Regions from separate parts of the Bradyrhizobium sp. NBAIM01 genome, predicted to be linked through region 1. Evidence: predicted binding sites of a transcription regulator. Region 1 holds the regulator's gene; each other region holds the start of a gene.

Evidence for each region. The regulator PhoB, encoded in region 1, activates phosphate uptake and scavenging genes when phosphate is short. The targets are predictions, from matches to a motif close to TGTCATNNANCTGTCAT.
Region 2: I6F31_RS06575 (DUF465 domain-containing protein) is a predicted target of PhoB. The motif match lies at 1,363-1,379, and genes of this name have one in related genera.
Region 3: ugpB (sn-glycerol-3-phosphate ABC transporter substrate-binding protein UgpB) is a predicted target of PhoB. The motif match lies at 1,223-1,239, and genes of this name have one in related genera.
Region 4: I6F31_RS35640 (DUF2794 domain-containing protein) is a predicted target of PhoB. The motif match lies at 1,365-1,381, and genes of this name have one in related genera.

The regions. Positions count from the first base shown of each region.
Region 1 is NZ_JADYVU010000002.1:822,759-824,958, reverse strand. Features, by position in the region: gene phoU (phosphate signaling complex protein PhoU) at 1-488, shown strand, start outside; gene phoB (phosphate regulon transcriptional regulator PhoB) at 511-1,218, shown strand; gene I6F31_RS10270 (GcrA family cell cycle regulator) at 1,531-2,043, opposite strand.
Region 2 is NZ_JADYVU010000002.1:51,541-53,740, forward strand. Features, by position in the region: gene I6F31_RS06570 (NAD(P)/FAD-dependent oxidoreductase) at 1-946, shown strand, start outside; gene I6F31_RS06575 (DUF465 domain-containing protein) at 1,093-1,275, opposite strand; gene I6F31_RS06580 (DUF465 domain-containing protein) at 1,606-1,812, shown strand; gene I6F31_RS06585 (hypothetical protein) at 1,944-2,162, shown strand; gene I6F31_RS06590 (hypothetical protein) at 2,185-2,200, shown strand, end outside.
Region 3 is NZ_JADYVU010000014.1:94,160-96,359, forward strand. Features, by position in the region: gene I6F31_RS30490 (CaiB/BaiF CoA-transferase family protein) at 1-1,008, shown strand, start outside; gene ugpB (sn-glycerol-3-phosphate ABC transporter substrate-binding protein UgpB) at 1,292-2,200, shown strand, end outside.
Region 4 is NZ_JADYVU010000026.1:13,352-15,551, reverse strand. Features, by position in the region: gene I6F31_RS35650 (Bax inhibitor-1/YccA family protein) at 1-13, shown strand, start outside; gene I6F31_RS35645 (GNAT family N-acetyltransferase) at 264-794, shown strand; gene I6F31_RS35640 (DUF2794 domain-containing protein) at 927-1,298, opposite strand; gene I6F31_RS35635 (DUF1223 domain-containing protein) at 1,834-2,200, opposite strand, start outside.

The sequences.
Region 1 (2,200 bases):
CGATGGCCGTCGACCTGCGCGAGATCGTCGGCGCGATGCGCGTTGCGACCGATCTCGAGCGCATCGGCGATCTCGCCAAGAACATGGGCAAGCGCGTCGCGGCGCTGGAGACGGATTTCCATCCGCTCAAGCTGTTCCGCGGCCTGGAGCACATGACCGACCTCGTGCAGCAGCAGGTCAAGTCGGTGCTGGACGCCTATGCCGCGCACGACCTGCCGGCGGCGATGGCGGTGTGGAAGGGCGACGAAGAAGTCGACGCCATCTGCACCTCGCTGTTCCGCGAGCTCCTCACCTACATGATGGAGGATCCGCGCAACATCTCGTTCTGCATCCACCTGATGTTCTGTGCCAAGAACATCGAGCGGATCGGCGACCACGCCACCAACATCGCCGAGACCGTGTTCTACATGATCGAGGGCCAGGCGATCACCGACAAGCGGCCGAAGGGCGACATGACGACCTTCGCCACGACGGTGCCGAACACCTGACGACTTAAGGAGCTACGACCACATGGGCGCACGCATTATGGTGGTTGAGGACGAGGAAGCTCTCACCGAGCTTCTTCGCTACAACCTCGAAGGCGACGGCTATGACGTCGAGACGGTGATGCGCGGCGATGACGCCGACACCCGCCTCAAGGAGCACATTCCCGATCTGATCGTGCTCGACTGGATGCTGCCGGGCCTGTCAGGCATCGAGCTGTGCCGGCGGCTTCGGACCCGCCCCGAGACCAAGCAGCTGCCGATCATCATGCTCACCGCGCGCGGCGAGGAGAGCGAACGGGTGCGCGGGCTCGCGACCGGCGCGGATGATTATATCGTCAAGCCGTTCTCGGTGCCGGAGCTGCTTGCGCGCGTGAAGGGCCTGCTCAGGCGTGCGAGTCCCGAGCGCCTCGCCACCGTGCTCGCCTATGGCGATATCGAGCTCGACCGCGACAAGCGCCGCGTGGCGCGCTCGGGCCGGCCGATCGATCTCGGTCCGACCGAATATCGCCTGCTGGAGTTCTTCCTGGAGCATCCCGGCCGCGTGTTCTCGCGCGAGCAGCTGCTCGACAGCGTCTGGGGCCGCGACATCTACATCGACGAGCGCACCGTCGACGTCCATATCGGCCGCCTGCGCAAGCTGCTCAATCTTGGCCGCGAGCAGGACCCGATCCGCACCGTCCGCGGCGCCGGCTACGCGCTGGACGATCGCTTCGCGAAGGCTGAGCAGACGTAAGGCGCCAGCGACAGCTGGTTTGGCGAACTGCGGCGCCGATCTCGGCCGTCATCCCGGGGCGCGCGCAGCGTGAGCCCGGGATCTCAGCGCGAGCGCTTGCGCTCTTCGCGATTAGCCACAGGACGTGGTTTGGCGAAGACTCGGAGTGACCATCTCGCGCAACGATTGCGCCCCGCGGTTATGGATCCCGCATTCGCGGGGATGACACCGAGCGATTGGGAGCCGTCATCGTGTGACGGCTGCAGTCTTGGCGATCAAGCTTGGCGATCAAGCTTGGCGATCAAAGCTTGGCGATCAGGGAATTCCGCAAGCTCACCGCGTGCCCGGTTTCGGTGCTGCGCGACGGCGATCCGCTGCGGGCTGATAGGCCACGCGCGAATGCTGGGCACAATAGGGCAGGCCGGAGAGCGCCTTGCCGCCGCAGAAGAAGAAATCCGGGCTCGAGGGATCGCCGACCGGCCAGTGGCAGGTCGCCTCGTTCAATTCCAGCAGCGACAGCCGCTGGCTCATCGGCACCACGTTGTCGTAGGTAACCGGCTCGGCTTCCAACTCGACCTCGAAGGCCTGCGCCAACGCGGTGTTGCCGCGCGCGACGGGGCGGGTCACCCGCATCATATGCTGCGCGGGCCGTGCCTTGCGCGGCCGCGGCGCTGCCGATGAAGGGCTCTTGGCGCGGCCGGACAGGCCGAGCCGGTGCACCTTGCCGATCACGGCATTGCGGGTCACATTGCCGAGCTCCGCCGCGATCTGGCTGGCCGAAAGTCCGGCCTCCCAGAGCTTCTTCAGCTGCTCGACGCGATCATCGGACCAGGTCAAAACCGTCATTGCACCCTTTCCCTCGCTGCGCGCCTGCCATCCTGGGGCCTTCGCAGCGAATGCTTTAGCCTTGAAAAACCCGTGCCGTCAGAATCCCTTAAGGCTCGCCGGGCGCGCTCAAGACGCCCGAACGTTTACGCCGGTACATGAGGACTTCTGGGATCAG
Region 2 (2,200 bases), 770 kb from region 1:
CTGGATGGCGCGCATGTGCGTGGCAGGCAAGCACGCGCTGTACCGCTACTGCGCCGAGCGCGGCATCCCGCACAAAAATTGCGGCAAGCTGATCGTCGCGACCAGCCCGAAGGAGACCGAGAAGCTGCAATCGATCAAGGCGCATGCCGAGGCCAACGGCGTGCTCGACATGCAGCTGCTCTCGGGCGAGGCCGCACGCGCGCTGGAGCCGGCGCTCGCCTGCGACGCCGCGCTGCTGTCACCGTCGACGGGCATCATCGACAGCCATTCCTACATGCTCTCGCTGCGCGGCGAAGCCGAGGACGCCGGCGCAGCTTTCGCGTTTCACACCCCGCTGATCCGTGCCAAGGCGGCGGCCGGCCTCATCGAGATCGATGCCGGCGGCGAGGCACCGATGACGCTGCAATGCAACCTCCTCGTCAACGCCGCGGGGCTGTCGGCAACGCATGTGGCGCGCAACATCGACGGCATGCCGCTGGACCGGATTCCGCCGGCCTATCTCGCCAAGGGAAACTACTTCAGCTGCAACGCCAAGGCGCCGTTCTCGCGTCTGATCTATCCGGTGCCGGAGCCCGGCGGCCTCGGGGTGCACTTGACGCTGGACATGGCAGGACAGGCGCGCTTCGGGCCTGACGTCGAATGGATCGAGACGATCGACTACGAGGTCGATCCGTCACGCGCCGAGCGCTTCTATCCCGCGATCCGCAAATACTGGCCGACGCTGCCTGACGGCGCGCTGATGCCGAGCTATTCGGGCATCCGCCCGAAGATCGTGCCGCCGGCCGTGGCCACGCAGGATTTCTTGATGCAGGGCCCGCGCGATCACGGCGTTGCAGGCCTGATCAATCTGTTCGGCATCGAATCGCCGGGACTGACGTCCTCGCTCGCGATCGCCGATCACGTCGCCGAGCTCGCAGATATCGACAGTGTTTCGAGAAGCGGATAGGTGTGCGCGTCGAGAGCCACGGGTCCAAGCAAGAGTGAGCGCCGCACAACCGTGTTGCACGGTACACACCTTGCAGCAGGGATGAGCACGGATGCTCTCATCCCTGCGTGAAGGACGTGATCAACTCTACACTGTCACGGGGGTTACTAGTGGAGCGTGTCGCCAGATTGCTTCAGACGCTCGATCTGGTCCTTGACCATCAACTTCCGGCGCTTCAACTCAACAATTTGCAGGTCGTCTGTTGAAAGGTGCACGAGAGCTTCGTGCAATTCGTTTTCGAGAAGTTTGTGCTTCCGTTCCAATTCAACGAGATGTGCCTGAATTGTCATTCGAAACCTCCTCGGTAGGGTTGAACCTTTAGGATTCGATCCGGACAACCAAGTCTACATCACCGATTCGTCCTGTCGATGGGTATCCGTCGTTGCAGCGTCATTTTTGAAAGTTCATATGTAACGAAGCGTGACTAAGGGAACCACGCCGGAAAAATCCATGATATCAATACGCCGACGCACCGCCGCAGCTCCCTGCAGAAATATGTTGCTGGAGATCGGGGACGAGGGATCGCAGATCGCTTGCGATCACGCGGCGCAAGGACGATAATTTCCACAGGGCATCCACAGCCCGGATCTCACGCCTATCGGTTTTCGGCCACCGCAGACATGACCAATGAAGATGAGCGTGAGCTCGAAGCCGAGCTCACCCGGTTGCAGCAGGAACACCGAGATCTCGATGCGGCGATCGATGCATTGCATCAATCGCCCGCCCCCGACCTGTTGCGGTTACAGCGCCTGAAGAAGCGCAAGCTGTTGTTGCGCGACCGCATCGCATTCATCGAAGACCAGATCACCCCCGACATCATCGCCTGACCGTGAGCCGGTCTTGCGCGGCGCCCCGCCGCTTCCGAATCCGCTTGACTCAATAAGAACAAAATAGGAACATTCGCGGGCGCCCCAACACCTCAGAGAACACTCAAGGACAACACACGAGGACAACGCAGATGTCGGCAACCGCCCTTTTCGACAACAGCCATTACGAACAGGCCTGCGATCAGGCGATCGCGATGTGCGACGGCAATCTGCGCAGCACCATCAAGGCGCTGATCATGGCCAACGAATATCTGGAAGCCGAGCTGGAGGAATTGCAGGCGGCGATTTCAGCCGGCTGCATTCCGGAGATCTCGCGCAGCAAGATGCGGAGCAAGAGCAGCGCCGCATAATCTTCAACCTTGGAGCAACGCCATGTCGGATGTGACCT
Region 3 (2,200 bases), on a different contig from region 1:
ATCAACCGCAACAAGCGCTCGATCGGCCTCGACCTCGCCTCCGAGGGCGGCCGAATCGTGCTGCTCAAGATGCTGGAGACCGCCGACGTCCTGATCGAGAATTTCAAGCCGGGCACGCTGGAGAAATGGGGCATCGGCAACGACGTCCTCAGCAAGAAATATCCCCGCCTCGTGCATTGCCGGATCTGCGGCTTCGGCGCCGACGGCCCGCGCGGCGGCAATCCCGGCTATGACGCCATCATCCAGGCCATGACCGGCATGATCGCGGCGACCGGCTCGCCCGAGAGCGGGCCGATGCGGATCGGCGTGCCCTTGGTCGACATCACCACCGGACTTTATGCGGCGATCGGCATCCTGATGGCGCTGTCGGAGCGGCAGCGGTCGGGCAAGGGCCAGTTCCTGGAGACGACGCTGTACGAGACCGGCCTTGCCATCATGCATCCGCACACCGCGAATTATTTCATGCATGGCAAGCCGCCTGGTCTCACCGGCAACGAGCATCCGAACCTCGTGCCTTACGCGATCTTCCCGACCAAGACCGACAACATCTTCATCGGCGTCGGCAATGACGGCACCTTCCGCAAGCTGGCGAAGGAGATCGGCAAGCCCGAGCTCGGCACCGATCCGCGCTTTGCCCGCAACAAGGACCGCATCGCCAATCGCGAGGCACTGCGCGCCGAGCTTGCGGCCGTGTTCAGCCAGCACGAGGCCGAGCCGCTGTGCAACCGCCTGCTCGCGGCCGGCCTGCCTGCAGGTCCCGTGCAGAAGATCGACCAGGCGTTGACCAATCCGCACACGATCGCGCGTGGCGATATTATCGAGAAGGACTGGTACAAGGGCGTTGCCTCGCCGATCCGGCTCGACCGCAGCAAGCCGAGCCTGCGCCGCGTGCCGCCGAAATTCAGCCAGCATGCGGCCGAGGTGCTGGGCGAGTTCGGCTACTCCAAGGCCGAGATCGACGCGATGGTCGAAAAAGGCACGGTCTGCGGTCCCGAGCGGAAACGCTGAGCTAAGGCGAGCGTCAACGGTGGTGCGCTCCCTCTCCCGCTTGCAAGTGGGAGAGGTTCGGAGCCCGCGGCACGATAGTGCCTCATCTCAATGCCGCACTGCGGCGCGCGCACGCATGTGCAGCGCGAACGGAGTTGGCTGACGGCTCCGTCTTGGCCTATTTGACAACTTCCCATTTGGCCGCGCTTGCTGCTTTCGTTTCTCCCGCTTACACAGTCATGTGAACGTCATATGGCGCTGCTAGCGCAAGCGCTTCTTTAGTGACGGGCAAGGGAGGTTCTTGATGGCTCTTCGACATTTTGGCACGGCGGCGGCCGTCGCACTCACAATTGGTCTCGGCGCGTCGCCGGCGCTTGCCGTGACCGAAATCCAGTGGTGGCACGCGATGACCGGCGCCAACAACGACGTCATCGTCAGGCTCGCCAACGACTTCAACACCACGCAGAGCGACTACAAGGTGATCCCGACCTACAAGGGCAACTACGCCGACACGATGAACGCCGGCATCGCCGCGTTCCGCGCCGGCAACGCGCCGCACATCATGCAGGTGTTCGAGGTCGGCACCGCCACCATGATGGCAGCGACCGGCGCCGTGAAGCCGGTCTACAAGCTGATGGCCGAGACCGGCGAGAAGTTCGATCCGAAGGCCTATCTGCCTGCGATCACCGGCTATTACTCGACCTCGAAGGGCGAGATGCTGTCCTTCCCGTTCAACTCGTCCTCGACCGTGATGTGGGTCAACCTCGACGCACTGAAGAAAGCGAATGTCGAGGTGCCGAAGACCTGGCCCGAAGTGTTCGACGCCGCCAAGAAGCTGAAGGCGGCCGGCCACGCCACCTGCGGCTTCTCCAACTCCTGGGTCACCTGGGTCAATCTCGAGCAGCTCTCCGCCTGGCACAACGTGCCGCTCGCCAGCAAGGCCAACGGCCTCGACGGTTTCGACACCGTGCTGTCCTTCAACGGTCCGCTCCAGGTCAAGCATCTCGAAAATCTGGTCGAGCTCCAGAAGGACAAGACCTACGACTATGCCGGCCGCACCAACACCGGCGAAGGCCGCTTCACGTCGGGCGAATGTCCGCTCTACCTGACCTCGTCCGCGTTCTTCGGCAACGTCAAGGCGCAGGCCAAGTTTGCCTTCACCGCGGTGCCGATGCCCTATTACCCGGACGCTAAGGGCGCGCCGCAGAACTCG
Region 4 (2,200 bases), on a different contig from region 1:
CCAGCGCGAGTAAGCTCTGAGACGAGAGAACGGACACGAACCCCGGCCGAAAGGCCGGGGTTTTTGTTTTGAGGGTACGGCCTCTCCCCGTCATTGCGAGGAGCTCGCGACAAAATTGCGCAGCAATTTTGCGCCGATGCGACGACGCAATCCAGAGCCCCTCCGCAGATGCATTTCTGGATTGCTTCGCTGCGCTCGCAATGACGGGCGTGGAGGCAGCGCAGCCTCTTCCGGCCCCTCAGGGAACGCTCTATCCTTCCCCCATGTCCGCACCCGATATCAGGCCCACCACCGAGGCCGACCTCCCCGCCGTCACCGCCATCTACCAGCAGGCCGTCCGCGAGGGCACGGCGACGTTCGAGCTGGAGCCGCCCGACCTCTCGGAAATGACGCGCCGCTATCGCGCGCTGATCGACGGCGGCTATCCCTATTTCGTCGCCATGCTGGACGGCCGCGTGGCCGGCTATGCCTATGCCGGCGCCTACCGGCCGCGGCCCGCCTATCGCTTCACGGTGGAGAACTCGATCTATCTCGATCCGTCCTTCCACCGCCGCGGCGTCGGCTCAATGCTGCTGGAACGGCTGATCGTCGAATGCGAAGCGCGCGGCTTTCGCCAGATGATCGCTGTCATCGGCGATTCCGCCAATGCCGGGTCGATCGGCGTGCACACAAGGTGCGGCTTCAAGATGATCGGCACGCATCCCAGTGTCGGGCTGAAATTCGGCCGCTGGCTGGACACCGTGATGATGCAGCGCGACCTCGGCGAGGGCGCAAGCACGGTGCCGGGGAAGTAGGCAGTCCCGTAGCCCGGATGGAGCGCAGCGAAATCCGGGATAGGTCTGTCCGCGGATGCAGCGGCCCCCGGATTGCGCTGCGCTCCATCCGGGCTACGAAGCTCTACCCATCCTACGGCACCGGTCGTACCGCTACACCACCGCCAATTTGCGATCGATCACCAGCAGCACCCGCTCGAGCTCGTGGCCGCGACGCAGGATCAGGCCGGTCGCCGAGATCACGCTGTACATGCCCTGCTTGCGTGCCAGGCGCGGGTCCTTCTCGATGCGATAGATCGGCACTTCCGAGGCGCGGCGATAGACCGAGAACACGGCGCGGTCCTTCAGGAAGTCGATGGCATAGTCGCGCCATTCGCCGTCGGCGACCATGCGGCCGTAGAGATTGAGAATCCGGTGCAGCTCGAGCCGGTTGAACGTCACCCGGTTCGGCTGCGCATGCGCCGCGGCAGGACGCGCCGCCGCGCGCTGCTCGCTCGGATCGGCATCCTCCGACGTCAGACTCATGGGAAGCGCCTCCTCATCGCACGGCTATGACCCGCGTCCGCCAAGATCGTCCCCGGAACCGCGTTCGTGACAATTGCATGATTGCGCCAACCGTTCCGCATCGCAAGGGGGCTCGACCCATCGAATCGGCGCCGCATCAGGGCACACGCAAGAGTGGAACTCCGTCGCGGCAAACCGTCACGGGATCGTTAGCAGGAATCATAGTATCGCCGCTTTTCCGCCAACCGCCTGCCGCCCTGCACTGCGAAAAGGGTGACGTGCGTTGACCCGGTCCTTTCGGTTCCGGATTCCTCAGCCCCCAGCCCCCCGGGGTCGAACAGGATCGGGTCTGTACGCACGACAAGGAGGGCCAACGCAAGTTGGTCCTTTTTTGTTTGTGCCGAGATGTTTCCGGGTCCGCCGTCATTCCCGGGCGCGCGAAGCGCGAGCCCGGAATCCATTTACCATCACACAAGCTGAGAAATGGATTCCGGGTTCGCGCCAAGAGGCGCGCCCCGGAATGACGAGCATCAATTGCTGAGACGTTCTGCCTGCTTCAATGCAGCGACGTGTAGGCCGCACCCAGCATCGGGCCCGGTCGCTCGCGGCTGCCGTCCTGGACGTAGACCACCGCGCCGTCGACGCCGTCGCGCGTGAGGTTCTCGATCGGCACCGTCCAGCTCTCCGGACGGCCGGTCCAGTCGCCGACCTTGAGCAGGCTGCGCACCACGTTGTGATAGGTGACCTGCTGTCCCTTGTTCTCGCCGCGGGTGATCGCGATCGGCACCGACTTCGCGATCGAGCAGATCCAGACCTCGCCGCGCGAGACCGTGGGCTCCTTGCTTGCGGCTACCGACACGTTGATCTGCTTGCCCGAGAGCGACATCGTCACCGGCACGCTCATCACGCCAGTGCCCTTGTCG